DNA from 3 places in the Blautia pseudococcoides genome. Region 1 is predicted to be linked to each of the others. Evidence: riboswitches for the same ligand, from Rfam matches in the RefSeq annotation. Region 1 holds a riboswitch; each other region holds the start of a gene.
What was found. A riboswitch is a leader RNA that binds a small molecule or an ion and turns the genes downstream of it on or off. The one in region 1 is predicted to bind ZMP and ZTP.
Positions count from the first base shown of each region.

Region 1 (10,755 bases):
TAGTGAATGCGCCGTGTTCCATCCGACATACTTATCCTACCAGGTTTGTTATGAAATCCTCTCATAAACAATATCCGGTTTTCATCTTCTGAGATTAACCATATTATAGACGGTCAGCTTGGCAAAGTCAATTTTTACAAGTATTTTCCCTCCAACTTTTCGACACGAGCTCCTTTATTATAGTAATAAATACCGGTCGGCCCCAAAAAAGTCAACGGATTCCCAACCCCTTAACCCTCACCTCCCTATCCTTGATTTTAAATCTCCAATATGTTATCCTTGTATAAACTTTAAGTTAATGCAAGAAGGAGGTTCGATATGTATAACCACATGCTGGATACCTTTCTAGCGGTTGCTGACTGCGGCAGTTTTACCAAGGCGGCTGCCCACTTGTATATCTCTCCCACCGCTGTTATGAAGCAGATGAATGCCCTGGAAAATCATCTGGATGTAAAACTGGTAGAGCGCACCCCATCCGGCGTCCGTCTGACGGCTGCGGGAAATGTTATTTACCGGGACGCCAAATTCCTGATCAACTATTCCCAAAAGTCCCTTGCGAGCGCCAAAGCTGCCCTCCATGCAAATGATACTACTTTCTGCATCGGCACCTCTCTTTTAAACCCGGCAAAGCCATTTATGGATCTATGGTATCGCGTGAACAAGGAGTTTCCTGCGTATAAGCTGCATCTGGTTCCTTTTGAAGATGATCATGAGGGGATTTTGACTGAAATAGAACAGTTGGGAAAAAAATTCGATTTTCTGATCGGTGTGTGTGATTCCAAGGAGTGGCTTTCCCGCTGCAACTTCCTCCCTCTCGGGCGATACCGAAAAATGATCGCCGTATCCAGGGAACATCCATTGGCAGGTAAAGAACAGATCCATATAGAAGATTTATATGGTGAAACATTGATGATGGTTGCGCGCGGAGATTCCGGCGTCAATGACTTTCTGCGCAGCGATTTAGAAAAACACCATCCTCAGATCAGAATAGAGGACACCCCTCCGTTTTATGATTTATCGGTGTTTAACCGCTGCGCAGAAACCGGAAATATTCTCCTCACCATTGAATGCTGGCAGGAAGTCCATCCGGGACTTGTGTCTATTCCGGTAAATTGGGATTATAGTATCCCTTATGGTCTGCTGTATAGTTTTGATGCGCCTGATGACGTCTGCAGGTTTGCAGAAACGGTAAAAAATCTCATATAGAGCAGAGCTCTTCTGCTTTATTCCAGCAGACTCCGCACCATCTCCGCATCAAAAACTACTTTTGACAAATGATTCACTTCAATCTGATACAACGCATTGGCTGCCATATGCTCTGCTGCCTGCTCCAGATCACGGATACCGGTAGTGTCCGCATATTTTTCCACAACTGCGTCATAAGCTTCTTCCGTTACAACGCATTCCTTTTCCTGCAGGCCCATGCGCCCCAGGACTTTTGGCAGGGCATACCGGGAGAAAATAATTTTCTTCTCTTCCGCCGTATAATCCGGAATATCAATGACAGCAAAACGCGACATGAGCGGTGCACTGATCTGCTCCTTATCATTGGCTGTGGCTATGGGATATACGCCAACAGTGGGAACCATACATTCAATATAATTGTCTGTAAAGCCCAGGTTATCAAGAAGTGTCAGAAGGACATCTGCCGGATTTCCATTGCCTTTTCCCGAAGAGGCCTTATCCAGTTCGTTGATAATAAAGACAAGGTTGGATTCACCTGCCATGGAGAAAGCCTCCATAATAATTCCCGGCTTTGCATTTGCATAGATACGGGAACTTCCGGTCAACTGTTCCGGGTCGTTGATAGAACTCATATCCAGCGTTGTCCACGGCAGTTTTAATATACGTGCAACCGCATAAGCAATCTGGGATTTTCCCGTTCCGGCAGGTCCCACCAGTAAAATGCCGTATGCCGGAAGGGTATGGGTACGGTTGATCTGTATGATCGTCTCCATGATCCGCTGTTTCACCCGCTCCATACCGTAAAGCTCTTCATCCAGAATTCTGCGCGCTTTTTCAGGATCAATAGCCTCAAAATAATTGTTCTTCCACTGGATATTCATCATGATGGAAAGTGCACGCTGGGCATGGCGCCTCTCCTCAGGGGATACCTCATGAGAGCGGGCAACAGCCAGATTTCTCCTTGCCCAAAGGCGGATATTGTCCGGCATAGTCTTACCTGCACAGGTCATGAAGTCTGTGATGCTCTGCAGACTGGTGAGTTTCATACTGTCGCCGGTCTCCTCCTGGTCTTCGTCCTCATTCTCCTCCACAGGCGCACTGCCTGCCAATAATCTTTCTATCATAAACTGCAGAAAACCATCCTCAGCGGAAAGCTTGGTTCCCCCACCAAAAGCGATCTCCCGAATCTTGTAAACCGCATAGCCGTCTTCCCTGTTCTCGCCGGACAGGCGCACATTGATGTGGTTATCACCCAGCCAGTGGATCAGGCTGACAAAGCGGGCATCTATCTGCAGAATATCTGCACTGACCGTTTTATCCTCCTCCTTAAATTCAAAGGCCGTCTGCTGATTCTGATTGGCAAAAACACCGCAGGAATGGTGCTTCCATTTCCGCTCATGGTTGTCCAGAAGCAGAATGGGCCTGTCCGGGGAGGCTGTATTCTCATTGGAACGAAACACGGTGTATGTACACTGAAACTCACTCTTCTTTTTATTGTCCGAATTGCTGAAATCAAATACTGGCATAATTGCGTACTCCTTTTGTTATATTAGATCATCACACATACTATGTGATAATTGCTGATACACGAGCTGCCTTACAGTATCACTTCAAACTGCAAGGTCCCTGCAAGTATGTAGTATACCTATTTTTTTATTCTTTTACAAGCTCATTGTGCTTTGCCGGCACAAAATTTTTTTATTTTTTTCTTGACATAGCTCCTTTTCTATGGTAATCTATAGAAAGTGTTTTGATAAAGCCTTGATTTCGCATACAGCAGTAAGTCATTCTTTTATTAATGATTTACTGCTATATGCGTTTTTTGTTTTGTAAAATGCATATAAAAAATAGGAGGTATCTTTCATGAATAAAGGTACAGTAAAATGGTTTAACTCAGAAAAAGGGTTCGGATTTATTACAGGGGAAGACGGATCTGATGTATTCGTACATTTCTCAGGGATCAATTGCGATGGTTACAAATCTCTTGACGACGGCCAGGCCGTAACTTATGATTTAACTCAGGGAAACCGCGGTATGCAGGCTGTTAATGTTTGTGCCGCTTAAGCCGGAATATTATTTCACTATCCTATCAATGCCTGCACGCAATCAGCAGTGACAGGCATTGATACTCTGTATCTTAACTAGTCAGAGCTATGGTTGATCCATACAGCTAAGTCGGCGGGGTTTATACATTATTCCTTGCTGGCTCAACCTAAAATCTCATTCAATTTATATATATTTCTATAAAAAATCCCAACCTCAATATTTCCCAATTTCATATATCTTACTGACATTTTTTCAAAACCTGCATATAATAAAGCAACAAATAATGCTCAGGTACACATATTATGAACAATGATCCCCGAGGCACGATCATCCAGCAAGGTAATGTTATGCGCATAGATAACGCTCTTGTTGAGGATGTATTTTGTTACGATAACAAGATAGGACATATCCTTGTATCTTACGCGGTCCCCGAAGCAAACCAGACGGTCTCGATACAAAATCTGCGTTTAAACGTGGGAAGAAACACAGTCATCCTGGATGCCTTTGGCAGGCGCATTGACTCATGCCAGATTCAAAAAGGCATGTGGGTAAATGTTGTGTTCTCTTCACGTATGACCAGAAGTATTCCCCCACAGGCAAATGCTTTTCTGATCCTTGTCAAGAGACAGCCCCGCCCACAGACCAGTACCACAACGGGAAGGATCGCTTCCATTGATCTGAGAAACAGATTCCTCTATACAGGCGATCCAAACGATATAAACAGTCAGACCAGATTTGTCATAACTGATGACACGGTCATTTTAAACCGTTCCGGTATTCCGGTGAGTCTCCGCTTTCTCCGTCCCGGACAGACGGTCAGGATCACCCACGCAAACTTCCAGACAGCCAGTATTCCACCACAGACCACTGCCTTCCGGGTACAGGTAATATAAGAAAAAAAGCTGGCATCTCATACACAAGTGCCAGCTTTTTTTAACATTACACCTAACAAAGATAAAGCTATGGTATCACAGTACAATTCCCAGCATCTCTATCAGAATTCCCCAGAACACGCCTGTTCCGTATAAAATCCCTATGAGTCCCAGGTTTTCTTTCACTCCCTTATTGGTTCTGCAGAGCACCAGAATACCTACGCCCGCGCCTACCAGAAGTCCCGCCATCATCTGTCCGGCTCCCAGAATACCGGTCAGGTAGAGTTGGGTGATCACCACAGAGGAGGCACAGTTAGGGATCAGTCCTACCAGTGCGGCCAAAAACACACCAACAACCGGTTTTGTGCTGATAAAGTATCCGATCTTGTCACTTCCCACCAATTCCACGCAGAATCCGATCACCAGGGATATGAGAAAGATGAAGACCGTAATCTGAAGCGTGTGTAAAAAAGCCGATTTGATAATGCTGCCGTTCTCACAATGGCAGTGTTCGGATTCGCACAGATCATGGATATCTTTCTCATGATGTTCCCTGTGTATATGATTATGTTCTTCCCGCTCTCTCCTCTTCTTGCCGCCAAAACGCCATAATACATCAATGGCAGACCCGGATACAGCTCCAAGAACAACTTTCAGACCCAGGATCCGCAGGATTGTACCTGCTGCCACAGATTCGGAGATAAAGATAGGAAGCATTTCATCTGAAGTGGAAAGAAAAATAGCCAGCAGAGTTCCCGCTGATATGACGCCTCCGGAGTAAAGGCTGGCTGCAGCGGCTGAGAACCCACACTGGGGAAACGCACCTGCCACACCGCCAATGAGAGGCCCAAAATGCCCTGACTTTTGCATGATCTGCTTAGACTTATTCTTTGTTTTATGTTCCAGATATTCCATGACCAGATAAGTCAGGAACAGGAAAGGAATCAGCTTGGCTGTATCCAGCAAAGCATCTAAAATCACGTCGAGTATCATATCACAGCTCCCTTCCGCAGCAGAATATTTATTCGCATTCCAGTTTCTAATGATAGCATAAATGCAGGACAAACTCAACGCCGGATTATTATTTTTAGCAGATACTTCCAAAATGCAGAGCGGCAGCGGAAATCTATCATATCAATTTCCGCTGCCGCTCTTCCTATGCGTTCAGATAACCTGTATATTCACTTGTATGAAGCAGCCGGTTGGCATTCTCCACCCGCTCTTTCGTGGGAGGGTCAATCCCCTGCAGGGGATAAGGGATGCGCATATCCTGCCATTTAAAAACCCCCAGCGTATGGTATGGCAGCACTTCAAAGCGCTGAACATTGCCCAGGCCTTTTACAAATGCGTCCAGCCGTATCAGGTCTTCGTCATAATCGTTCCGTTCCGGCACGAGAACGTGGCGAATCCATACAGGCTTGTTGATTTCGGCCAGATATCCAGCCATATCAAGGATGTTTTCGTTGCTGCATCCTGTCAGGATTTTATGCTTTGCGCTGTCAATCTGTTTGATGTCAAGGAGAAGTAAATCCGTGGCTTCCATAAGGCGGCTGAATTTATGGAAAAACGGGTCGTGCCTGGAAAACGGATTTCCGGAAGTATCCAGGACCGTATGCACCCCTTCTTCCTTAGCCTTTGTAAAAAGCTCCAGCAAAAAGTCCATCTGGAGCAGCGGTTCCCCGCCGCTGACGGTTATTCCGCCTTTGTCTCCCCAGTAGGCTTTATAGCGCAGAGCCTGCCCTAACACCTCATCTGCTGACATCATATCCATGGAGCTGGTGCTCCAGGTATCCGGATTGTGGCAGAACTGGCAGCGCATCCTGCAGCCCTGCAGAAAAATCACAAACCGGACCCCTGGCCCGTCCACGGAACCAAAGCTTTCGATCGAATGGATGGAGCCTTTTCTCGAACTAAATGCGCTCATGTGCGGAGCGGGCGATCACGTCAAGCTGCTGCTCGCGTGTCAGATCAATGAATTTAACCGCATAACCGGATACACGGATCGTAAAGTTTGCATACTCCTCTTTTTCCGGATGTTCCATGGCATCCACCAGCTTCTCAATGCCAAACACATTCACATTTAAGTGATGTGCACCCTGGTCAAAGTATCCGTCCAGAATGTGCATCAGATTGTTGATCCTCTCCTCCTCAGAATGTCCGATGGCACCTGGGTTGATGGTCTGTGTGTTGGAGATTCCGTCCAGTGCCCACTCATATGGAAGCTTTGCAACAGAGTTCAGGGAAGCCAGAAGGCCGTTTTTCTCTGCACCGTAGCTTGGGTTCGCACCGGGTGAAAGCGGTTCTCCCGCTTTTCTGCCATCCGGCAGCGCTCCTGTTGCCTTTCCGTAAACCACATTGGAAGTGATGGTCAGGATGGATGTGGTCGGCTCGGAATTCCGGTAGGTCGGATATTTTTTCAACTTTTCCAGGAATGTGTGCAGCAGCCATACCGCAATATCATCTGCTCTGTCATCGTCATTACCGTAGCGGGGGAAATCACCCTCTGTCTCGAAGTCCACTGCCATTCCTTCCTCATCACGCACAACTTTTACCTTGGCGTATTTCACAGCGGACAGGGAATCCACCACATGGGAAAAGCCTGCAATTCCTGTTGCAAAAGTTCTGCGCACATCTGTATCGATCAGTGCCATCTCTGCTGCTTCATAATAATATTTGTCGTGCATATACTGGATCAGGTTCAGGGTATTTACATACAGCCCTGCCAGCCAGTCCATCATAATTTCATATTTGCGGACAAGCTCATCATATTCCAGGTAATCGGAAGTGATCGGTTTATATTCAGGTCCCACCTGAACCCTTGACTTCTCATCCATACCGCCGTTGATGGCATATAAGAGGCATTTTGCCAGGTTTGCACGGGCTCCGAAGAACTGCATTTCTTTTCCTGTCTGGGTAGCTGATACACAGCAGCAGATGGAATAGTCATCTCCCCATACCGGCCGCATCACATCGTCATTTTCATACTGGATAGAGCTGGTCTCCACAGAGATAAATGCAGCGTATTTCTTAAAGTTTTCAGGCAGTCTTGATGAGTAGAGAACCGTCAGGTTCGGTTCCGGCGCAGGACCCATATTCTCCAGTGTGCGGAGGATTCTGTAATCTGTCTTTGTGACCATGGAACGGCCGTCCTGACCCATGCCTGCCACCTCCACGGTAGCCCATACCGGGTCTCCGGAGAAGAGCTGGTTGTAAGAAGGAACACGGGCAAACTTAACCATTCTCAGCTTCATGATAAAATGGTCTACCAGCTCCTGTGCTTCTTTTTCCGTCAGTGTACCATTTTCCAGATCTCTCTGCATGTAAATATCCAGGAAAGTTCCCACACGGCCCACACTCATGGCTGCACCATTCTGTGTCTTGATGGCAGCCAGGTATCCGAAATACAGCCACTGAACTGCTTCCTTAGCGTTCTGTGCCGGTTTTGAGATATCATATCCATAGCTCATAGCCATTTTTTTCATATCAGCAAGGGCACGGTACTGCATGGAAATCTCTTCTCTCTGACGTATGATCTCATCTGTCATGATACCACAGCCGCAGTTATCGTAATCTTCTTTTTTCTTTTCCATCAGGAAATCAACACCGTAAAGCGCCACTCTTCTGTAGTCGCCCACAATACGGCCACGGCCATAAGTGTCCGGAAGTCCTGTGATGATTTTGTTATGACGGGCTTTTTTCATCTCCGGTGTATACGCATCGAAGACACCCTGATTATGAGTTTTATGATATTCTGTAAAGATTTTATGAAGCTCCGGAGCCGGTGTATAGCCATTGGATGTACAAGAATCCTCTGCCATTTTAATACCGCCATAAGGCATAAATGCCCGTTTCAGTGGTTTGTCGGTCTGAAGCCCTACTACCTTTTCCAGGTCTTTTAATTCTTCACTGATATAGCCCGGCCCATGGGAAGTCAGTGAGGATACAATCTCCGTATCCATATCCAGAACGCCGCCTTTTGCACGTTCCTCTTTCTGCAGTTTTGACAGTGCAGACCAGAGTTTTTCCGTTGCTTCGGTGGGGCCTTCCAGGAACTCCTGATTTCCTTCATACGGTTCGTAGTTGTGCTGGATAAAGTCACGAGTATTGACTTCTTCCTTCCAGATTCTACCTTTAAATCCATCCCATTGTTTGAAGTTATTCATCTTTGCAAGTCCTCCTTCTAAGACAATAATTGTGTAGAAGCTGCCTTTAGACCGGACCGGATATATTAAAAAAAGCCGGTCCTATCCAGACAACTTCTGCCCAGACGGTCGGCTAAATCAACGTTATACTCCCTGTGGTTCATTCCACTTCCGCCAGTTATATAACATCTGTAGTATAATGCATTTTTTTAAGAATTGTCAATAAAAGGAACGAATCTTTTATGTTCTTTTTCGTATACATATTACAAAAATTATTACGGATCACCGAAATGGATAGCCAATTGCAAAAGGAGGTAATCTGTACATATGGTTCAAAGGTCCGCTGCCCTTTCCCAGATCAAGCCCGTCCTGCAGCGCACCGGTCAGGTAATTTTTGGCATTCTTTACGCTTCTTTCCAGAGGATATCCTGCAGCAAGACTACAGGCAATGGCGGAAGACAAGGTGCATCCTGTTCCGTGTGTATTGGGATTTTCTATCCTCTTTGTGGAAAACCAGGTACATCTGCCCTTCTCATATAAAAGATCATCCGCTCCATTTTTCAAATGGCCGCCTTTTAGCAGAACCGCACCGGAGCCATACTTTGCTATTTTTTCTGCGGCTCGTTTCATATCCTTGGGGCTGCCCACAGAAAAACCACAGAGTGCTTCCGCTTCCGAAAGATTTGGTGTCACCACTGCTGCCAGAGGGAAAAGCTCCTCTCTCAGCGCTTCAGAGGCATCCTCCGATAGGAGTCTGCTGCCGCTTGTGGATATCATGACCGGGTCTAATACCACATCCTGCGCCTGGTATTTTTTCAGCCTTCCGGCAATTTCCCGTATGATCTTTTCGTTGGAGACCATACCGATTTTTACTGCATCCGGGCGGATATCTGTGAAAATGCAGTCCATCTGTTTTCCTACAAATTCCGCGTCACACTCCTGTATCCCATATACACCTGTTGTATTCTGCGCCGTGAGTGCTGTGATCACACTCATGGCGTACATCTTATGGACTGTTATGGTTTTAATATCCGCCTGGATTCCGGCTCCTCCGCTGCAGTCTGATCCGGCAATAGTCAATACTTTTTTCACATTTTATGCCCCCAATCTTCCCATTTTTCAAGATAAACATCAGCCAGTTTAAGCAATTTTCCTCTGTCTTTTTCCGAATAAAGATCACGAATAACTGCCAGTAAAAATCCGGCATTTTTCGCTGTTTCCGCCGCAAAATATGCATCTTCCAGCACTAATGTCTCTACTTTTTTTGTACCGATGATTCCCATCGCCATCTCATATATTCGTGGATTTCTTTTACCGGCTCCCGCCTCCGTACAAGTGAGGATACCAGTAAAATATGAATCAATTCCGTTATTTTTAAGCGCAGCTTCTATAAGAAGCCTGTTTGTGGATGTGGCGATACACATTCTGATACCCCGGCTCTTTAAATCCTCCAGCACGGAAAGCAGTCCCGGTTTGATCCGGATTTCCTCTTTATAATAGTCATATATCATGGTATTAAATTCGTCAATGATTTGGTCCTTGTGGAGCAAAATCCCATAGCTGGTGCGGAAATATTCTGCAGACTCTTCCATTGTCATGGTCTCCAGTTTTTGGCGGATATCCTTCCGGGGCCTGATTCCCTTTCGTTTCAGATAGAGCTCTCCTGCCTGGTCCCACAGCCCCATAGAATCAAAGAGTGTGCCATCCGCGTCGAATATGGCACCCTTTATCCCTCTCATTTTTTTATCATCTCCTTAGCCAGTGCCAGCAGTTCCTCACAGGCGGTTCTGATATCCGGCTGTCCAAAAATGCCGGATATGACGGAAATGCCTGCCGCACCGCTTCCGGCAAGCTGCATCACGTTATTTTTCTTAATTCCGCCGATCGCCACAACAGGGATGGATACCGCCTGACAGACCTCTTTCAGGGTATTCCATGCGATTACATCCGCGTCTTCTTTGGTGGAGGTGGAAAACACTGCCCCCACGCCCAGATAATCCGCCCCCGCTTTTTCTGCCCGCAAAGCCTCTAAAACAGTCCGGGCGGAGACGCCGATGATCTTATCCTGGCCCAGTTTTTCCCTGACGCTTCCCGCCTCCATATCGCTCTGCCCCACATGTACGCCGTCCGCATCCACAGCCAGGGCAAGGTCCACATTGTCATTGATCATCATGGGGACACGGTAACTGGCGGCAAGAGCCTTTATATCCTTTGCCTCACGCAGAAAATCCTCATACGGCATCTCTTTTTCCCTGAGCTGCAAAAGCGTAATACCTCCGTCCAGAGATGCTTTTACCTGCTCATAAATTGTCTTTTCCCCCACCCAGGATCGGTCCGTAACGGCATACAGAAGCAGGGCACGTCTCACCATTTCTCTTTTCTCAGCGCAGTTCATATTTTGCTCCTCTCTCCAGCTCGCTGCCGGTCAAATGATATACCTCATCAATCAGATAGTTTCTGCAGGATGCGTTGCCCCTGCGCTCACTTTCCATCTTCTCAAATGCCTTTTC
Region 1 covers NZ_CP015405.2:1,935,235-1,945,989, forward strand. The annotation lists gene A4V09_RS09175 (LysR family transcriptional regulator) at 319-1,206, shown strand; gene A4V09_RS09180 (AAA family ATPase) at 1,224-2,711, opposite strand; gene A4V09_RS09185 (cold-shock protein) at 3,049-3,249, shown strand; gene A4V09_RS09190 (hypothetical protein) at 3,534-4,124, shown strand; gene A4V09_RS09195 (putative manganese transporter) at 4,200-5,096, opposite strand; gene pflA (pyruvate formate-lyase-activating protein) at 5,260-6,027, opposite strand; gene pflB (formate C-acetyltransferase) at 6,014-8,266, opposite strand; ZMP/ZTP riboswitch at 8,358-8,437, opposite strand; gene thiD (bifunctional hydroxymethylpyrimidine kinase/phosphomethylpyrimidine kinase) at 8,528-9,337, opposite strand; gene A4V09_RS09215 (HAD family hydrolase) at 9,334-9,984, opposite strand; gene thiE (thiamine phosphate synthase) at 9,981-10,640, opposite strand; partial or broken gene thiM (hydroxyethylthiazole kinase) at 10,627-10,755, opposite strand, start outside.

Region 2 (10,755 bases), 2.1 Mb from region 1:
AGATGATTATCTGACAAAGCCATTCAGTGTGGAGGAACTGCTGGCAAGGCTGCGGGCAAGTCTCCGCAGGGCCATGTATCAGAGCAGCGGGGGTGTGGAGGATAACGCTGTTTTTGAGAATGGGGATTTGAAGATTGATTATGCTTCGGGATGTGCATTTATCAGGGATGAGGAGATCCATTTGACGCCTATTGAGTATAAGCTGCTGTGTCTTTTGGCTAAGAATGTGGGAAGGGTGCTGACACATAATTTTATACTGAATGAGGTGTGGGGGAATGTGATGCAGAGTGATGTGCCTTCCCTGCGGGTGTTTATGGCGACGCTTAGGAAGAAGATTGAGGAGGAGCCTTCGGAGCCTCGGTATATTCAGACGCATATTGGGATTGGGTATCGGATGATTAAGAGGGAGTAGTGTTCATTAAAAACACCGTGGCCGGCAGTCTTCTCCCGGTACTGCGGCTTCAGGCTTTAAGGAAGTCTAAATGCGAAACAGCCAAAGATTGACAGAACCGCGGCGAATCGATGTAAAATCCGATGATTTTACATCTCAGCACCGCTTAAAATTGGGTTTTGTGAACCCAATTTTATCTGCCAATCTTTGGCTGTTTCGCATTAAGACTTCCTAAAAGCCCTGCGCAACGCAGTACCGGGAGAAGACTGCCGGCCACGGTGTTTTTAATGGGATTCAGGTGTTGGTGGGGAAGTGAGGGCGTGGCGCTGGAGGGTCAGGGGAAGTGAGGGCGTGGCGCTGGAGGGTCAGGGGAAGTGAGGGCGTGGCGCTGGAGGGTCAGGGGAAGTGAGGGCGTGGCGCTGGAGGGTCAGGGGAAGTGAGGGCGTGGCGCTGGAGGGTCAGGGGAAGTGAGGGCGTGGCGCTGGAGGGTCAGGGGAAGTGAGGGCGTGGCGCTGGAGGGTCAGGGGAAGTGAGGGCGTGGCGCTGGAGGGTCAGGGGAAGTGAGGGCGTGGCGCTGGAGGGTCAGGGGAAGTGAGGGCGTGGCGCTGGAGGGTCAGGGGAAGTGAGGGCGTGGCGCTGGAGGGTCAGGGGAAGTGAGGGCGTGGCGCTGGAGGGTCAGGGGAAGTGAGAGGGCGTGGCGCTGGAGGGTCAGGGGAAGTGAGGGCGTGGCGCTGGAGGGTCAGGGGAAGTGAGGGCGTGGGATGTTGGAGGGGCGAGGAAGGAGGAGAGAAAAAGAAGCCGCGGGGCGGCTTCAGAATTGGGAGTAGAGGAAGGGGGGAGCGGTGGAGAGGTTGGCGGTCATGAAGTAGAGGTAGAGGAGCATAAGGAGGGCGTAGAAGGAGAGGACTTGGAGGAGGAAGCGGGTTTTGGGACTATTTTTAAGGCTCTTTATAAAAGTTGTAAAGGCTTTCATTGATCAGTACCCATCCTTTCCGTCCGATGTGGACTTGGTCTTCAAAGAAGTATTTGGTGTATTCGTCGGCTGAGAAATCGGCAAGCTGGGCGTTGTAGGTTTCGGCCAGGCTTTGGATGTTGGAGTAGTAGGTTTCTCTGGCGGTCTGGGGGAAGCCGGTGTAGTCGTAGTAGTAGCCGTTTACAGGGAGGACTACAAGTAATGGCTTGATGTCCATGTCACGGCAGACATTCAGGAAACAGCGGAGGTCGTCGTACTCCGGGGAGGAACCGTAGCCGTGGATGGCTTTTTTGTTGCAGTCTTTCTTTTTGGAAAGGCGCGGTTTTAGTTTTTTGTAGTTTTTGTCATCTATGTAGAATTGGTTCTCCTGATAGCGGGCACCGTCTTCTTCGGCTTTGGAAAGCCATTTGGTCCAGTTGATGGAAAGATTGCCGGCGGGTGGGCCTGGCTTTTTGGCGGTTAGGTCAAAGAGAAGGGGAACCGTTATTTTTTCTTTCTCGTTCAGGAAGCTCTGCCAGGCGTTGGCTATGAGTGTGTCCTGGCTTGTTGCAGTCTTGGTGTTCCATACACGTTCGTAGGTGGTCAGACGGTTCTGGGTTTTGGGGTCGTCTTTCAGAAGGGTGTGGGTGCGGTCTATGATGTATTGTTTTGTCTCTTTTGAAAGGGCCTCATTTTGCAGCATACCCATGTAGTCATTTTCTGAGAAACGGGATGCAAAGGCCTGGGGCAGGACACCGGGTTTTCTGAACCATTGTGGGGACAGGAACAGAACGGCTTTTTTCTGCCCCTCCCCTAAAGCGCTGAGGGCAATGGCATGGCTCAGGGACTGGTAATAGCCCGCACCTATGAGCATGGGCTGAAAGTCACTGTCAGCGAACATGGATGAGGGGTGGTAGGGGGTGTCCTGTCCATGCATGAACTCGGAGGAACCGAATACCAGAAGGCTGTGGGAGTTCAGGTTTTGTTTTATGGTTTCACGGGATCGTGTTTTGGTCTCATTGGCCCATGTGGAAAATGTATGGGAGTCCGGGATCTTCTTGTCACGGACAGTCAGATGAATGCCTGCCGCAGTGACAAGGAATAGTACGAAAGCCGTGAAAAATGCAGTCAGTCTTTTCATGTTTCTTGCGCCTGCCTTTCCTGGGTCAGCATTTGGATTTCACGAGAGCCAGAATTTTTTCCGGGGTATCCATCTCCTCTCTGGTGACTTCTGAGGGGGCGATGACAACGCTGCATTCCTCCTCAAGGCCGGCTAGGAGTTCGGCAAATCCCAGAGAGTCCAGAAGACCGGATTGGAAAAGTTCGGTTTTTAGGTCTTCTTTTACAATGTCATCCTCACAGATTTCTGCTAATAAATCTAAAATTTTTTCTTCCATTTTTCATTTCTCCTTTTTTAAGTATAATTGATGGCCACCGGGCAGCGTGTTTGCTGCGCATAGGTGCCGCTGCCGGATATCAGGCGGTTAAGAGCTCCAGGAATTTTCCGGAGAAGATAAAGAAGCCGAATATCACCAGGTTTATGGTAAGCAGCCAGGAGACTGCTTTGTATAGTTTTTGGTTTTTGTATTTTTTGTAGAAGCCTGATTTTTTCTGGTAGATCTCTGTTGCTGACAGCAGGATGCCGTGGTAGAGGCCGTAGAGGATGTAGGAGGGAGTGACGCCGTGCCATAATCCCATGACCCCCATATTGACAATAAATCCGGCGCAGGCTCTGTTCAGGCGGGTTGAGAACCATTTCTTCTTTGAGCATTTCATAATGAAGCGGGTGAAGAGGAAATCACGGAACCAGTGGGACAGGGTTATGTGCCAGCGGTCCCAGAATTCTTTTATATCCAGGCTTTTGAAAGGCGCCCGGAAGTTGTCAGGCAGTCTTACGCCCAGAATGTAAGCGGTTCCTACTGCCATAAGGGAATATCCTGCAAAATCAAAGAACAGGTAGAAACCGTACAGCCAGGCATACCCTGCGGCAAAATACCATGGGGCGCCGCGCTGCCCCATGGACTGTTCACATATGGTGAGCAGTGTGTAGAGCTGAGTGCCCAGCGCCAGTTTGTAGACCAGGCCCAGCAGAAGTTTAAAAATGCCTTCCCCCAGCATTTCCAGGTATTCCGCCCTTGGTATGGTGCGCTCCCAGTCATCGTGAAAACGCCGGCTCCGGTCAATGGGTCCGGAGCTGATGGAGGGAAAGAAAAGAAGGAATCCTGAAAATTCCAGGAGGGGAACCTCCTCAATGATTCCGTCATATATCTCTATGACCATCTGAATACTGCGGAAACTCATATAGGAAATGCCCGTGAATCCGAAAATGTTCATGTGAAACAGGGGCGATAGTTTACATAATATAAGCGGCAGCAGCATGGCTGCCAGAAACAGATAATACTGTTTTTCATTCCTGCCGTTTTTTCTGCGGACAGCCGCATAGACGCGTACCACCAGGTAAGACCATGCGTAAAACAAAAGCAGGTAGAGGAACTGTCTGGGACTGTGGCCGAAAACCAGGACGATAAACACAAGGGAGACGGCCAGGGTGTAGTGGCCCATCTTTTTTTCCATGATGCCCAGAATGACGGCGGGGATCAGGAAGAGAAAAAGGCAGACAAAGAAGGAGAGCCCTTCATAAAAACTCAAAGAACCAGGTCTCCCAGCGCTTTTCTGTCAACTTTTCCGTTTCCGGTCATGGGAAGACAGTCCATGAATACGAGTTTCTTAGGTATCATGTATTCCGGAAGGAATGTGCGCAGTCCCTCTTTTAAAGTTTCTGCGTAATTGCGCTCCGGCGCCGTCATGCCGGGGCAGACCAGATAGGCACTGATGCTTTTGACACGCCCGTCCCTCGTGTTTGGGAGTACAGCGGCTTTTTCTATCTGGGGGAGGCGGAGAAGATTATTTTCAATATCCTCCAGCTCAATTCTGTATCCGTGCAGCTTGATCTGCAGGTCTATGCGTCCGCAGTAATAGAGCATTCCGTCTTTCAGATACCCTTTGTCACCTGTGCGGTATGCCGGCATGATGATGCCCTTATTGGTATACGGGAAGAAGCGGCTCTTGGTCTGTGTGGGATTCTGATAGTAGCCGGGGCTCACCGTATCGCCTATGATCATTATTTCCCCTTTTTCCCTTTCCGGGAGTACACTGCCGTCCGGACCGCAGACCTGCAGCAGGGTCCCAGGTTTTGCCCTGCCCACAGGGAGAGGAGATGGACTGGCTGCCAGTTCCGGGGTTATCTCCACCTGGGTGACCGCCACGGTAGATTCGGTGGGGCCGTATGTATTCATGACTTTTGCAGCAGGAAAGCGTTCCAGGAGCTTTCGGGCTGTCCGGTTCGTAAGGGTTTCCCCGCAGAACAAAAACAGACCAAGGTCGGGCAGGCTGGCCTGGGCAAAAGCAGGGTCTGACAGGCACACATCCGCAAAGGACGGAGTGGAAACCATAATGGAGGCCCCGGAGCGTTTCAGGGAATCCAGCAGTCTCTGGTAATCCTTCTGTACATCTTTTGTCAGACACCAAAGCGTTCCGCCCACTGCCAGACAGGTGTACAGATCCATAACAGACAAATCAAAGGAGAAGGGAGCCTGATTCAGAAACACCTTTCCCTTTTTGGCATTGGTCGGAGTTCCAAGGGTGATGGACCAGTCCAGAAAATTACTTAAATTGGTTTCCGTGATGGTAACTCCTTTTGGGGTACCGGTGCTTCCGGAAGTAAATATTATATAGAAAATATCATCCCCGGAAACCGGCTTTAGTCTGCTGTTTTCCAGGCAGCCATTCATACAGGACAAATCTGTATGCACGATAATATCAATGTCCTCCAGGGAAAGGGGGCGTTTATCCCTGCATTCAGCCCGTAGGGGGGAGAGGGATAAAAAGACAGGTGAATCAAGGGCGTCCAGGATCATTTCCGCACGGGAATCCGGCACGGAGGTGTCAATGGGGCAGTAGGCCCGGCCCGATCTCACACATGCCAGGAAGGATACAAGCATCAGGGGATGTTTGTGCCCGTACACTGCGATGGGAGAACGGTTCTGACCGCATAGCTGCTCAAGATGGCAGGCCAGGCGGGAAGAATATAACTCCAGCTCCCCGTAAGTAACAGACAAGCCGTCACAGCAGATGGCTGTTCTTTCCGGGCAAATGGAGGCATACTCAGATATTTGGTTCAATATATTCATAAAAATCACCTCAGTTTCGACATTTTTCTTACCTTTTCATTACATCATAAAATTTAAAAGAAATTGCAGGCTCAATTTAAAAGAAATTCTAAAGAAAACCTTTCGATTCATTAAGAATCAAAAGACTGTCTATAGCTGCGCAGTGACAAAAATTCTACATCCAATGTATTTTTTATGAATAATTATGCCGCGGTACTTGCGTAAAGCAGGCAAAACGAATATAATTCACAGTAGAATAAAACGGACAAGGAGAACATATATGAATAAGAATTTTGATGTTATCGCACTGGGCGAGCTTTTGATCGACTTTACGGAGAACGGTGTGAGCGGACAGGGAAATCCCATCTTCGAGGCAAATCCGGGCGGGGCGCCGTGTAATGTGCTGGCTATGCTGAATAACCTTGGAAAAACCACATCTTTTCTGGGAGTTGTGGGAAAGGACCAGTTCGGCACATCTCTGAGAAGTACACTGAACAGCCTGGGTATTGACACCAGCCATCTGTATGAAAACCAGGAAGTCCACACAACACTGGCATTTGTCCATACGTTTGAGGACGGGGACAGGGACTTTGCGTTTTACAGAAATCCCGGTGCGGATATGATGCTGAATATTGAGCAGATAGATGAAGCGTACATAAAATCAGCCAGGGCATTCCACTTCGGAACACTGTCCATGACCCATGAAGGGGTGCGCAAAGCCACTGCCAAAGCCATTGATGTTGCAAAAGAAGCCGGGCTTCTCATCTCTTTTGACCCCAACCTGCGTCCTCCTCTGTGGAGCAGCATGGAGCTTGCAAAAGAACAGATCGCCTACGGCCTCTCAAAATGTGATCTGCTGAAAATCTCAGAGGAAGAGCTGGAATTCATGACCGGGACCAAGGATGTGAAAGAAGGCGCGCGTATACTGCTTGCTCAGTATCCCAATCTGAAGCTGATGAATGTAACAATGGGAAAAGAGGGCAGCACTGCGTTCCATGAGGGCAGAGAAGTATTCCATGCGCCGTTTTTACAGGAGAATACAATTGAGACGACAGGGGCAGGCGATACCTTCGGCGCATGTGCGCTGAATTATGTGCTGGAGCACGGAATAGAAGGCCTTACAGAGAAACAGCTCTATGAAATGCTGGAATTCTCCAATGGTGCATCCTCTCTTATCACTACAAAGAAGGGCGCCCTCCGCGTTATGCCTAAAAAAGAAGAGGTATTGGCGTTTATCGCTGGAAAATAGAGTAAAATTGTCGAAATATTGTTGTGAATCTTTAATATAATACAGCATTGACAGTAATCGGAAATTGTGATAAATTATAGACATAACAAAATAATAGTTTTGATTTCTGACGGATTACAATGTGGAGCACCACAGTGAAGTCAAAATGTAAGTGAGAGCCGACCGTCTGGGCAACGTTTGTAATTGTGTAATTGACAAATGTTGCCCTTTTTTTTCAAAGAGGTTCATACACAGACCGTGGTGGCATGCACGCAGAAGACAAAGCTATTGCTATGAAAAGGAGGGTATTAACATGGGATTCAAATCAGACATCGAAATCGCACAGGAGTGCACAATGGAGCAAATTACAAAGATTGCAGAAAAAGCAGGTATTGATGACAAATATCTGGAGCAGTACGGTAAGTACAAAGCTAAAATTGACTACAATCTGTTAAAAGAATCTGATAAACCGAACGGAAAACTGGTTCTGGTTACAGCTATCAACCCGACACCTGCCGGTGAAGGAAAGACCACAACAACAGTAGGTCTGGCTGACGGCCTTCAGAAATTAGGAAAAAATGTAATGGTAGCGCTCCGTGAACCATCCCTGGGACCGGTATTCGGTGTAAAAGGTGGTGCCGCAGGCGGCGGATATGCACAGGTAGTTCCAATGGAAGATATCAACCTGCATTTCACAGGTGATTTCCATGCGATCGGTGCAGCCAACAATCTGCTGGCAGCAATGCTGGATAATCACATTTATCAGGGCAACGACCTGAACATTGACCCAAGAAAGATTACCTGGAGAAGATGCGTGGACATGAATGACCGCCAGCTTCGTTTTGTAGTTGATGGACTTGGCGGAAAGACTAACGGCTGTCCGAGGGAAGACGGATACGATATCACAGTTGCTTCCGAGATCATGGCTGTTCTGTGTCTGGCAAAAGACATTACAGACCTGAAGGAGAGACTGGGAAGAATCATCGTTGGTTATACATATGGCAAGGTTTCCGAGCAGAAACCAGTTACAGCCCATGACTTACATGCAGAAGGGGCTATGTGTGCACTGCTGAAAGATGCCCTGAAACCAAACCTGGTTCAGACTCTGGAGCATGTACCTGCAATCGTTCACGGCGGACCATTCGCTAATATCGCTCATGGATGTAACTCTGTGATCGCTACCAAGATGGCACTGAAATTAGGTGACTATGCTATCACAGAAGCCGGATTCGGCGCTGACTTAGGTGCAGAGAAATTCCTGGATATCAAGTGCCGTATGGCTGGCCTGACACCGAGCGCAGTTGTTATCGTAGCGACTGTACGTGCCCTGAAATACAACGGCGGCGTACCGAAAGCAGACTTAAATAACGAGAATCTGGAAGCTCTGGAGAAAGGTCTCCCGAACTTACTGAAACACGTAAGCAATATCACAAACGTTTACAAACTTCCGTGTGTTGTTGCGATCAACGCATTCCCCACAGATACCAAGGCAGAGCTTGACCTGGTAGAATCAAAATGTAAAGAACTGGGCGTAAATGTTGCACTTTCCGAAGTTTGGGCAAAAGGCGGCGAAGGCGGCGTTGCACTGGCTAAAGAAGTGGTACGTCTTGTGGAAGAGAAGAATGACTTTACATTCTCCTATGAGCTGGAAGGAAGCATTGAGGACAAATTAAACCAGATCGTTCAGAAGATTTACGGCGGCAAAAAAGCGGTTCTGACAGCAAATGCTCAGAAACAGGCTGCTCAGCTGGAAGCTCTTGGATATGGAAACTGCCCGATCTGTGTGGCTAAGACACAGTACAGCCTGACAGATGACCAGACAAAACTGGGCGCACCGAAAGACTTTGAAGTAACAGTTCGTAACCTGAAGATTTCCGCAGGTGCAGGCTTCATTGTTGCTCTTACCGGTGAGATCATGACCATGCCAGGTCTGCCGAAAGTTCCGGCTGCAGAGAGAATTGATGTTGATGAGACAGGAAAGATCTCCGGTCTGTTCTAATAAAATTCCATATTGAAAACTGAATAAAGATGAAATCAGGTACGGTTAAAGCCGTACCTGAATTTTGTATGCATACGTTAGCGTAAGAAGCGGGGGAAAATATATGTATTTTGATGAATTCAGTGCAGTCTGTAATGCGGCGAAAGGTAAGATAAACTTCATGGAGAACAATACCTTTGGTTTTATGGTATCCTCCATCACTGCAGGGCTTTTCATTGCCTTCGGAAGTTTTGTAACGTTTACTCTGGGAACACCATTGAACGCAGCGGGTTCCCCAATGCTGAAAGCAGTGCAGGCCTTTGCGTTTGCGGCAGCATTGAGCCTTGTTATTATGGCGGGTGCCGAGCTGTTTACAGGCAACAATATGGTTCTTGGAAGTGCATCCTTCAGTGGATGTGTACCCTGGGGCAAGACAGTCAAGGCATGGATCTTATGTTATATCGGAAACTTTATCGGTTCCCTGTTAGGTGTTGTTGGCTTCCAGCTTACCGGAGTACCAAAAGGAGATATAGGAGCTTATTTTGCACAGGTAGCTGCCACAAAGATGTCTCTGACACCCGTACAGCTTCTGGTAAGGGGAATCTTCTGTAATATTCTGGTATGTCTTGCCGTATGGTGCGCATTAAAGATGAAATCCGAGTCAGGAAAGCTGATCATGGTATTCTGGTGTATTTTCGTATTTATGATCTGCGGATTTGAGCATAGTATTGCCAATATGAGTATTCTGGCAGTTGGAATCTTAAACGCAGGGGATGCAGCAGTCAGTGTAGGAGGTTATTTCTATAATCTTTTATTTGTGACCATCGGTAATATGATAGGCGGTGTGTTCTTCGTGGCAGGTCCGTACCATGTTATGACCAAGACAAAAGCGCTAAATACATAATATAAAGGGAGCGGTCAGAATCTGTTTGGAAAAAGACAGATTTTGGCCGCCCCTTTTGCATATAATGGAGAGATACCGCAAAAAACCAGGAGCTGTTATGCAGGATCAGAAGCTGGAAAATCTTTTGAATCTGGCCCTGGATGCCACACCGCAGGAACGGGAAAAGTCCCTTGTACTGGATGTGGGGTTTGAGCCGGAAGAGAGAAGGTGGGATTTAATTGTAAAATATTCCGGAAGTCTACAGGGGGCGCTGAACCCGGAGATACAGGCTGTGGAGCTTTTGGGGGGATTTGCCATACTTTCGGTTCCGGAGAGCCAGATTGACAGTCTTTCGGAATATCCCCAGGTAGAATTTATTGAAATGCCCAAGCGGTTATTTTTCGCGGTGGAGCAGGGGCGCGCGGCTTCCTGCATTAATCCGGTGCAGAGCGGGTTTTCACCACTGGGACAGCCGCTTTTTGGGGCAGGTGTTCTTGTGGGCTGTGTGGATTCGGGGGTGGATTATGCCCATCCGGATTTCCGCAATGCAGACGGGAGCAGCCGCATCCTGAGACTGTGGGACCAGACTGTGCCCGGGAATCCCCCAGCTGGTTATGTCATTGGAACAGAGTATACAAAGGAGCAGATTGATGAGGCGCTTCAGAAACCGACGGCGGCGGAGCGGTATGCAGCGGTCCCAAGCCGTGATCTGAGCGGGCATGGCACAGGTGTTCTGGGAATCGCCGCAGGAAACGGCAGGGCTTCCGGGGGGCTTCACAGAGGTGTGGCCTCCGAGAGCCAGATCATAGCGGTGAAATTGGGGACGCCGCAGATGGAGGGATTTCCAAGGACCACGGAATTGATGCAGGGGATTGACTACTGCATCCGCCAGTCCATCGCCATGGGAATGCCGCTTGCCCTGAATCTGAGCTTTGGCAATAATTATGGTTCCCACAGCGGGGAATCTCTCATAGAGGCATATCTGGACAACGCCTCCAATCTTGGGCGGACAGTTATATGCGTGGGAACGGGGAATGAAGGAAACAAGGCAGTGCACACCTCAGGGACCCTCCGGCAGGGGGAAAGCCAGGCGGCGTCGTTTCAGATCGGCGCTTATGAGACTGGGATGAATATACAGATCTGGAAGCAGTATG
Region 2 covers NZ_CP015405.2:4,989,593-5,000,347, forward strand. The annotation lists gene A4V09_RS23385 (response regulator) at 1-412, shown strand, start outside; gene A4V09_RS23390 (hypothetical protein) at 1,140-1,367, shown strand; gene dltD (D-alanyl-lipoteichoic acid biosynthesis protein DltD) at 1,330-2,484, opposite strand; gene dltC (D-alanine--poly(phosphoribitol) ligase subunit DltC) at 2,510-2,740, opposite strand; gene dltB (D-alanyl-lipoteichoic acid biosynthesis protein DltB) at 2,820-3,992, opposite strand; gene dltA (D-alanine--poly(phosphoribitol) ligase subunit DltA) at 3,989-5,533, opposite strand; gene A4V09_RS23415 (carbohydrate kinase family protein) at 5,793-6,761, shown strand; ZMP/ZTP riboswitch at 6,854-6,940, shown strand; gene A4V09_RS23420 (formate--tetrahydrofolate ligase) at 7,054-8,739, shown strand; gene A4V09_RS23425 (formate/nitrite transporter family protein) at 8,843-9,622, shown strand; gene A4V09_RS23430 (S8 family peptidase) at 9,720-10,755, shown strand, end outside.
Region 2: linked by a shared signal. The riboswitch ahead of A4V09_RS23420 (formate--tetrahydrofolate ligase) and the one ahead of pflB (formate C-acetyltransferase) in region 1 are both predicted to bind ZMP and ZTP.

Region 3 (10,755 bases), 850 kb from region 1:
AACCCGTTTAAACAGCGGGGCGCAACCGTAAGTTTACATGGATTTCCTCAAAAGCAACAGGAAATTGGTAGAGTTTACATGAAGGCAATCCTATAATGATTCCAAGATCAAGATTGAGAAATGGAGGAAATCATTATGAGCTTTGGAGAAAATTTGCAGTATTACAGAAAGCGGGAGGAAATCACGCAGGAACAGCTGGCGGAGAGGATGGAAGTGTCCAGACAGACGGTTTCCAAATGGGAAGCAGGCACCTCTTATCCGGAAATGGAAAAGATCATACTGCTCTGTGAACTGTTTTCCTGCAGTATGGATACTCTGCTGCGCGGGGATGCCCAGGCGGAAGTGGTGGAAGATTCCGCTAAATATGAAGAGCATATGAAAAGATTTGGCAATGCGGTTACCTTTGGCGTGGGCTTCCTGATCGTGGGGTGTTCTTTTCGCACTCTTCTGGATGGGATGAATGGATTTTTGAGAAATCTGCAGGATATTGTTATATTTCCTTTCTTTATTGTGGCTGTTCTGACATTTGTGGTGGCGGGTATCAGACACATTAACTTTACAAAAAGGCATCCCTATATACAGCCTTTTTACACCGGGGAGGAGATAGAACGGTTTGACAGGGGATTTCCCATCAGGATCGCCGCGGGAGTGGGAATCATTCTCATAAGTGTAGTGGTGGATGAGCTTCAGAACTTTATGCCCGCACCTGCAGGTGTGGAAGCCTCTGCGTTTTACCGCTTTCTGATGCTTTTGCTCGTCAGTGCGGGCTTCATGCTGCTGGTCCATACAGGGATGGAAAAAAGTAGATATAATATAGATGAATATAACAAAGAGCACGATCCGCTGTACCGTGAACGTCTGACTCCGGAGCAGAGGCGTATACTGGATGAGGAGGATCATATGCCGCTGGCTGCCAAATGGTCGGCCTGTATCATGATCGTGACGGCAGCAGTTTATCTGCTCTGGAGTTTTTTACAGCATGCCTGGCAGATCAGCTGGGTTTTATTCCCGGTAGGGGGTCTGTTATGCGGAATCGCATATATTGTGCTGGGACCGAAAAAATAGAGAAAATGGAGGAAGACACATGAGTCTGGCGATCGCGACACTGAAGAAGGGGGAAGGGCGTTCCCTGAAGGCAGGAGGTCCGTGGATATATGACAATGAGATAGCCAGTATCCTGGGAAGTTTTGAGAATGGGGATATGGTGGTGGTCCACGATTTTGACGGTTATCCCCTGGGAAGAGGATTTATCAACACCAACTCCAAAATCAGGATCCGTATGATGACAAGAAGATCGGAGCAGGAGATCAATGAGGACTTTTTGAGAAAACGGGTGTGGGATGCCTGGGAATACAGGAAGAAAACCGTGGACACAAGCAGCTGCCGCGTGATCTTCGGTGAGGCGGATTTTCTGCCGGGGCTTGTTGTGGATAAATTTTCCGATGTTTTGGTGGTGCAGTCACTGGCCTTGGGGATTGACAGACTGAAAGGGAAGATCCTGGAGCTTTTGAAGGAAGAGATGGCAAAGGACGGTACTGCCATCCGGGGCATTTACGAGCGGAGTGATGCAAAGGTGAGAAGGCAGGAAGGGATGGTACCGGTAAAGGGGTTTATGGGAGAGCCTTTTGATACCAAGGTGGAGATATGTGAGAATGGTGTGAGGTATCTGGTAGATGTGGAGGACGGCCAAAAGACCGGTTTTTTCCTGGACCAGAAGTATAACCGGCGGGCCATTCAGAAATTATGCAGGGATGCAAAAGTACTGGACTGCTTTACACATACAGGTTCTTTTGCGCTGAATGCGGGGATCGCAGGGGCAAAGAGCGTGTTAGGGGTGGACGCGTCCCAACTGGCAGTGGAGCAGGCAGAAGAAAATGCTGCGCTGAACGGGCTTTCAGGGAGTGTAAAATTTGTATGTGAAGATGTGTTTGAGCTGCTTCCGAAGCTGGAGAAAGAGGGGGAGAAGTTCGATGTGGTGATCCTGGACCCTCCGGCGTTTACGAAATCGCGCAACTCTGTTAAGAATGCGGTGAAAGGGTACCGGGAGATCAATCTGCGGGCTATGAAACTGGTGAAGGATGGAGGGTTTTTGGCGACTTGCTCCTGTTCGCATTTTATGTCTTATGAGATGTTTACGCAGACCATTGGGCAGGCGGCAAGGAATGTGCATAAGAGACTACGGCAGGTGGAGTATCGGACGCAGGCGGCGGATCATCCCATACTTTGGGCGGCGGAGGAGTCTTATTATTTGAAGTTTTATATTTTTCAGGTATGTGAAGGGTAGGTAAAGGCGGACGGCAGGGGAAGCACCGCTCTTTGCTTCCCTTGCCTGGTATTGGCTGGTTTACGAAAGAGGTAGAGGATGGCGGATTAAAATGTGTATGGGGAAGTTTTTGATAAAAATTGTCAAAAAGCGTTGACAAGGGAAAGATTACGTGATAATGTTTAAATTGCTTATATGACTGACGGAAGTGGAATGAACCACAGGGAGTATAAGCGTAGGAAGCCGACCGTCTGGGCAAGTATGTTCAGAGCGTGGGCTTTTTTTGTTGTTATGTTTTATTAGGGTAAAGTTGCCCATGGATTGGCAGCTATGATCATGGTCAAAATGAGAAGGAGAAGGAATTCATGAAAATGTTATCACTTGAGAATGAATTGAGAGAAAATGCATACCCTGGAAGGGGAATTGTTATTGGTAAGTCCGAGGATGGTACAAAGGCAGTTACAGCATATTTTATCATGGGCAGAAGTGAGAACAGCAGGAACCGTGTGTTCGTGGAAGAGGGAGAGGGTATCCGCACCCAGGCATTTGACCCGTCTAAGCTGACTGATCCCAGCTTGATCATATATGCACCGGTACGTGTGATTGGCAATAAGACGATCGTAACGAACGGTGACCAGACAGATACGGTCTATGAAGGTATGGAACAGGGAATCTCTTTTGAGCAGTCCTTAAGGGCTCGTGAGTTTGAGCCGGACGGCCCCAACTATACACCGAGGATCTCCGGTATTATGCAGGTGGAGGACGGCACATACCATTATGCCATGTCTATTTTGAAGAGCAGCAACGGAAGTCCTGCGGGATGTAACCGTTATACATTCACCTATGAGAACCCGGCAGCCGGGGAAGGACATTTTATCCACACTTATATGCATGACGGCAATCCGCTGCCAAGCTTTGAGGGAGAACCGAAGCTGGTGGGGATTCCAAATGATATTGATGGGTTTACAAAAAATGTTTGGGAGAGCCTGAATGAGGACAATAAAGTGTCTCTGTTTGTGCGGTTTATTGATATTGAAACCGGGAAGTATGAGACAAGGATCGTAAATAAAAACAAATAAGTACGAAGCATAGAGGAGAACAGAAATATGAAAGAATTAGCGCTAAAGTACGGATGTAATCCGAACCAGAAACCTTCCAGAATTTATGTTGCTGACGGCAGCGGGCTTCCTATTGAAGTTCTCAGCGGCAAGCCGGGATATATTAATTTTCTGGATGCTTTTAATGGCTGGCAGTTGGTGAAAGAACTGAAAAAGGCTACCGGACTTCCGGCTGCAACTTCTTTTAAACATGTATCACCGGCAGGTGCGGCAGTTGGGATTCCCATGTCAGATGTGCTGAAAAAGATTTACTGGGTGGATGATATGGGTGAATTATCACCGCTGGCATGTGCTTATGCAAGAGCGAGGGGCGCTGACAGAATGTCCTCTTTTGGTGACTTTATTTCCCTGTCTGATGTGTGCGATAAAGACACAGCTATGCTGATCAAGAGAGAGGTTTCCGACGGTGTTATCGCTCCGGGATATACAGAGGAAGCACTGGAAATACTGAAACAGAAGAAAAACGGCAATTATAATGTGATTCAGATCGATCCGGATTATCAGCCGGCTCCGCTGGAACATAAAGAAGTATTCGGCATCACATTTGAGCAGGGAAGACAGGAGCTTTCTATTGACGATGCGCTGCTTTCCAATATTGTGACAGAGAATAAAGAAATTCCGGCAAACGCGCTGATGGATCTGAAGATTTCTCTGATCACACTGAAATATACACAATCTAATTCCGTCTGTTTTGTAAAAGACGGACAGGCGATCGGTATCGGCGCAGGCCAGCAGTCACGTGTACACTGTACCCGTCTGGCAGGCCAGAAGGCTGATAACTGGTGGCTGAGACAATGCCTGAAGGTGCTGGATCTGCCTTTTATCGACGGTATCCGCCGTGCTGACAGAGATAATGCTATTGATGTTTACATCGGTGAGGAATACATGGATGTTCTGGCTGATGGGGCCTGGGAAAAGATTTTCAAAGAGAAGCCGGAAGTGTTTACACGTGAGGAAAAACGTGCATGGCTTGACAAACTGACGGATGTCACATTAGGCTCTGATGCATTCTTCCCGTTCTCAGACAATATCGAGCGCGCTAACAAGAGCGGCGTTAAATATATCGCAGAGCCGGGCGGCTCCGTACGCGATGATGCAGTGATCGAGTGCTGCAATAAGTACAATATGGCGATGGCATTTACAGGCATCCGTCTGTTCCATCACTAAATAATTTCGCCTCCGCTTTGGGCAGAGATAGGACCGGGTTTTCGGTTTTATCCCTGCCTTTTTTATTTTAATCGTGAAGGTTTTTGCGCAGATCTGGCAGCGGTATGACTGTGAATATGCAAGTGTTCAAGACAGCGCTGGGATATGGGAAAAATCAAAGAAATTTGAAGGAAAAAGACATGAATTTCACTTGTAGTCTATACGGTTCTGACTTATAATGAAGTCACATAATGCACAATCACAAGAGGAGGAAAACAAGAGATGGAAGGCATGATGAAAGTAGCAATAATGACGGATATCCAGAAGATGGATTTTGAAGAAAGACCCATCCCGCAGCCAAAGGACGACGAAGTTTTGGTAAAGCTGGATTATGTGGGAATCTGCGGTTCGGACCTGCATTATTATGAGACAGGGGCTATCGGGGATTATGTGGTAAAACCACCGTTCGTACTGGGCCATGAGCCGGGCGGCGTTGTAGTGGAAGTGGGCAGAGAGGTAAAGCATCTGCAGGTTGGTGACCGTGTGGCTTTGGAGCCGGGAAAGACCTGCGGACAGTGCGAATTCTGTAAAGAGGGCAAGTATAATCTCTGCCCGGATGTGGTATTCTTTGCAACTCCGCCGGTTGACGGCGTGTTCCAGGAATACGTGGCACATGAGGCGAATCTCTGCTTTAAGCTGCCGGACAATGTCAGTACTCTGGAGGGTGCTCTCATTGAGCCTTTGGCAGTCGGATTCCACGCTGCGATCCAGGGAGATGCCCATCTGGGACAGAAGGCTGTTGTTATGGGCGCAGGCTGTATCGGCCTTGTCTCCATGATGGCATTAAAGGCCAGAGGTGTCAGTGAAGTTTACGTGGTGGACGTGATGGACAAACGTCTGGAAAAAGCCATGGAACTGGGCGCCACAGGCGTCATCAACGGCATGAAAGAGGATGTTGTGGAGAGAGTAAAAGAGCTGACCGGCGGCAGGGGAACGGATCTGGTGATTGAGACTGCCGGTGCGGAAGTGACCTCCAGACAGGCCATCCTCATGGCAAGAAAAGGCTCCACTATTGTATTTGTGGGATACAGTAAGACAGGGGAAGTGACCCTGCCTATGAGTATCGCTCTTGATAAGGAACTGACCTTCAAGACAGTGTTCCGTTACCGTCATATTTATCCTATGGCGATCCAGGCTGTTGCGGACGGCAAGATCGATCTGAAGGGGATCGTGACAGATGAATTCCCGCTTACTGAAGCGGATAAGGCTATGGAGTTCTCTATGAAGAATAAGGCGGATATTGTAAAGGCAGTTATTAAGATCCATGAGTAACTCTTGACTGCAGCTTTACTGCCTTTGTATGGTAAGGAGAAGCACTACTCACCTATTTTATAAGCAAAGATGGAATGATAAAAAAGATGATCGGATGCCTCATATAGAGGTGTTCGGTTGTCTTTTTTGCATGTAAGGAAAAAATGGTGATATGTGGAATTCCGGGTGGATGCAATATCAAAGGTATTATTGTCTGCAGTTATAGATACTATTATGAGAAAGACAGGAAAACAATGAAACAAATGTGAAACACATGAAACTGCGTTGACTTTTTTTAATGTGAGATTTATTGTTAAATTGACCAGAAAAAAGCTGATAAAAACAAATAATAGTTTATATTGACTAAAAAATGGGAGAGGACTGATAGGATGGCAGCAACAATACGAGATGTTGCGGCCCGTGGTACTTTCCTCCACAATGGTTTGGGAACATGACAGGAGTTTTGTTTCATACAGGGACGAGGTAGAGATCACTGCCGGAGTTCTTGAACAGGTATATGAAAGTTTAAGCGGGGCAAAAGTGGTGGATATGCATGAAGGTTTTTTAGATGTTTATCAAAAACTACATCGGGAAGGGACTTTGCAGGTGTTCGATACGGGGTGGAGCGATGACCTGTCCATTGATAAATACAGAGAATATTTGCAGATTGCCGATTACTATGTCCCCAATCAGAAAGAGGCATTGAAGATCACAGGTGAGATCACAATAGAAAATGCAGCAGAAAGGCTGTCAGAATTTTTCAATGATGTGATCATTACTGGACCGGGATGGATGTCTTCTGAAAAATAAAGACGGCATTTCTGTCATTCCTTCTATGAAAAATGTGGAGGCTGTAGATGCCACTGGAGCCGGGGATGCATTTTTAAGTGGTTTTATTTATGGATTATTTCATGATTATCCCGTGGAGCAGTGTATCCGTTTTGGAAATGTGACAGGAGGTACATGTGTACAGGGAGTGGGATGTCTGACAAAATATGTATATGAAGATCAGTTGCTGCAGTTCGCCAGCCAAATCCAATAGGGGGTCAGGGGTGACAAAGGGGGTCATAAAAAGCATAGCCGAAACAGAATGGAGCATGTGATGGCATTCTGCAGAAGCAGGACGGATAGTGACGGATTTATGAGGGAAAGGCCAGGGGACTGGATATTCATTGACTGGGCGCCCATGGACAAGACCGGGGCAGTGTGCGTTGAAAAACTGTTCAGCATTCAGGCGATCCTGAACACGATCATTACCAATATCCAATTCCTCACAAGCGGACAGAGCGCGGCAGCCTCCAATGTGGATCTGTCACAGCTTCCGAGTGTTGGAATCCGGATGGCGATGGCGTTTCGGCCGCTGCACTTGGGAAACTAAAGTGCAGCGGTCTTTTTGCGGCACACTCTGGGAATCTATGGACAGTCCCATAGTTGTGTGTTATCCTTTGAAAGGATCATATTACATAAAAGGATGGGACAAAATATGAAAAAGAACCCGGCGGGAGCATCCCAAACCAGGGATGCTTTCCGTTCAAAATTTGGTTTTATTGTGGCGTGTGTAGGTTCGGCTGTGGGGATGGGAAACATCTGGATGTTTCCTTACCGGACCGGGCAGTATGGCGGTGCTGCTTTTCTGATCCCCTATTTCATCTTTGTGGCGATCCTGGGATTTTCCGGAGTGGTGGGGGAAATGGCCTTTGGGCGTGCCATGAAGACCGGGCCTTCGGGAGCGTTCGGTAGTGTGATGGAGATGCGGGGGCTGAAGGGCGGCAGACTGATCGGCATGATACCGGTTCTTGGCTCCCTGGCTATTGGCATAGGCTACTCTGTGGTAGTGGGCTGGTTTCTGCGGTTCTTGTGGGGGTCCCTGTCGGGAACCATGTTCCGCGCCCCGGATGTCTCCGCTTATTTTGGAGAGATCGCAGGTGGATTTGGAAGCGTGGGATGGCATATGGCAGGTCTGGCTGTGACCTTCCTTATTATGGCGTTTGGGGTTTCCAAAGGGATCGAGAAGATGAATAAGGTTATGATGCCCCTGTTCTTTGTTTTCTTTTTGTTTCTCATGGTGCGTGTGCTGACGCTGGGAAATGTGGGAGAGGGCTATAAATATCTCTTTGTGCCCAAATGGGAATATCTCGCGCAGCCCAAAACCTGGGTGTTTGCCCTTGGGCAGGCATTCTTTTCCCTGTCTCTGGCAGGGTCGGGCACTTTGGTGTACGGCAGTTACCTGTCAAAGGATGTGGATGTGGTGGAGAGTGCCAGGAATGTGGCGTTTTTTGATACCTGTGCCGCTATCCTTGCAGGTCTGGTTGTGATTCCGGCTGTCTTTGCCTTTGGGCTGGATGTGTCCGCGGGACCTCCGCTGATGTTCATTACACTTCCTGAGGTGTTCCGGCAGATGCCATTTGGCCAGTTGTTCGCAGTGGTATTTTTTGTGGCTGTACTGTTTGCTGCGGTGACTTCCCTGATGAACTTGTTTGAGACACCCATTGAGGCGCTTCAGGAACAGTTTGGACTGTCAAGGAAGATGGCGGTCATTCTGGTGGCCTTTGCGGCGGCAGCAGTGGGGATCTTTATCGAGAGTGCTGATATGGTCAGCATGTGGATGGATGTGGTTTCCATTTATATTATCCCTCTCGGCGCGCTCCTGGCCGCAGTGATGTTTTTCTGGGCAGCGCCAAAAGGGTTTGCCAGAGAACAGGTGCAGATGGGACGGACAAAAGCCCTTGGGAAATGGTTCGAGCCTGCGACAAAATATCTCTTTGTGGGAATGACTTTTGTTGTATATATTTTAGGTATTTTTTACGGAGGCATCGGCTGATTTATGAATTTTGCAGGTTGAAGTGAAAAAGGGAATTTGTTATACTTAGTGGGATGAAAAGGGAAACACGATAGAAAAAATTAACAGGAGAGATAAAGGATGAGTATAAGAATCGGAATTTTAGGCTATGGTAATCTGGGACGCGGAGTAGAATGTGCGGTGAAACAGAACCCGGATATGGAGCTTGCTGCTGTTTTTACACGCCGTGATCCTGCAGATGTCCATATCATGACAGAGACTGCAAAAGTATATCATGTGGATGAAGCTGTGAAGATGAAGGACGAGATTGACGTTCTGATCCTGTGCGGCGGAAGCGCAACAGACTTACCGAAGCAGACACCTGAGTTTGCACAGTATTTCAACGTGGTGGACAGCTTTGATACTCATGCAAAAATTCCTGAGCATTTTGCAGATGTAGATGCAGCGGCAAAGAAGAGCGGGAAGATCGGCCTGATCTCAGTGGGCTGGGATCCGGGCATGTTTTCTTTGAACCGTCTGTATTCCAATGCCATTCTGCCGGAAGGAACAGACTACACCTTCTGGGGAAAAGGCGTAAGTCAGGGACATTCAGATGCAGTCAGAAGAATTGATGGAGTTGTGGATGCAAGACAGTATACCATTCCTGTGGAAAAAGCGCTTTCGGCAGTCAGAAACGGCGAGAATCCGGTACTGACAACCGGAGAAAAGCATACACGTGAAGTGTTTGTAGTGGCAGAAGATGGCGCTGATAAAGAGAAAATTGAAAAAGAGATCAAGACAATGCCCAATTATTTTGATGAGTATGAGACAACTGTGCATTTCATCAGTGAGGAGCAGATGAAAGCTGAGCACGCGGGACTTCCTCACGGAGGATTTGTTATCCGTACAGGAAAGACAGGATGGGAGCAAGAGCACAGTCATGTAATTGAGTACAGTCTGAAACTGGATTCAAATCCGGAATTCACTTCCTCTGTCATTGCAGCTTACGCAAGGGCAGCATACCGTCTGAACCGGGAGGGACAGAGCGGCTGCAGAACCGTCTTTGATATTGCACCGGCTTATTTAACTGTAAAATCTCCGGAGGAGCTTCGGAAACACATGCTGTAAGGTCAGCAGATGAGGAAAAATGAAAGAAAATATTGATTATAAGGCAGAGGCAAAACGAGTTGTCTTTGGGCTTGCAGGTGCCATTATCATGGCAGTTAATATTAAAACCTTTGTAAGAGCCGGTGGATTGTATCCCGGCGGGTTTAATGGAGTGACGCTGCTGATCCAGACTATCTTTGAACGGTTTTTGGGTGTTGCACTGCCGTTTACGGTGATCAACCTGCTGTTAAATGCAATCCCTACCGTTGTTTGCTTTAAAGCCATAGGCAAGAAGTTCACAGTCAGCTCCGCCATGATCATTGTGCTGACCAGTGTTCTTACCGATATTATTCCGTATCAGCCGATCACCCAGGATATTCTGCTGATCTCCGTGTTCGGCGGACTGCTGAACGGTTTTGCTGTGAGTCTTTGTCTCATGGGCGGGACAAGCGGCGGAGGTACGGATTTTATCGCTATTTATTTTGCTGAGAAAAAGAATAAAGATGTCTGGAATTTTATTCTGCTTGGCAACGGATGTGTGCTGGTGATCGCGGGTATTTTGTTTGGATGGGATAAAGCGCTTTACTCTATTATTTTCCAGTTTACGTCCACACAGATCATCCATATGCTGCATACAGCGTATAAGAAGGAGACCCTGTTTATTGTTACGGACTGCCCGGATGCCGTGTACCAGGAGATCTATGAGGTGACGAATCACAGTGCAACGGAGTTTGCGGCTACCGGCTGTTATTCTAATGAAGGGCGGAAAATGCTTTATTCTGTTGTTTCCAGCGCAGAGGCTAAAGTGTTGGTCTCACGAGTACGGAAGGCGGATCCGAAGGCATTTATCAATGTGATCAAGACGGACTTTCTGGAAGGACATTTTTATCAGAAGACAGATTATTAGGCGGAAAAGGACTGCTGCGGGGACGTGGCGGTCCTTTTTTTCTGCACGGTTCTGCCGGACACTGAACAGGAAGGCTTGCAGCCTGGTCCGGCTGCAGATTTTTATTGCACTGGCGGAAGATTGT
Region 3 covers NZ_CP015405.2:2,785,876-2,796,630, reverse strand. The annotation lists gene A4V09_RS13330 (M48 family metallopeptidase) at 1-31, shown strand, start outside; gene A4V09_RS13325 (helix-turn-helix transcriptional regulator) at 136-1,065, shown strand; gene A4V09_RS13320 (class I SAM-dependent rRNA methyltransferase) at 1,085-2,284, shown strand; ZMP/ZTP riboswitch at 2,449-2,527, shown strand; gene A4V09_RS13315 (IMP cyclohydrolase) at 2,629-3,342, shown strand; gene A4V09_RS13310 (phosphoribosylaminoimidazolecarboxamide formyltransferase) at 3,370-4,548, shown strand; gene A4V09_RS13305 (NAD(P)-dependent alcohol dehydrogenase) at 4,810-5,859, shown strand; gene A4V09_RS13300 (hypothetical protein) at 6,247-6,648, shown strand; gene A4V09_RS26825 (carbohydrate kinase family protein) at 6,674-6,880, shown strand; gene A4V09_RS24940 (hypothetical protein) at 6,941-7,216, shown strand; gene A4V09_RS13285 (sodium-dependent transporter) at 7,322-8,659, shown strand; gene A4V09_RS13280 (diaminopimelate dehydrogenase) at 8,759-9,745, shown strand; gene A4V09_RS13275 (YitT family protein) at 9,765-10,631, shown strand.
Region 3: linked by a shared signal. The riboswitch ahead of A4V09_RS13315 (IMP cyclohydrolase) and the one ahead of pflB (formate C-acetyltransferase) in region 1 are both predicted to bind ZMP and ZTP.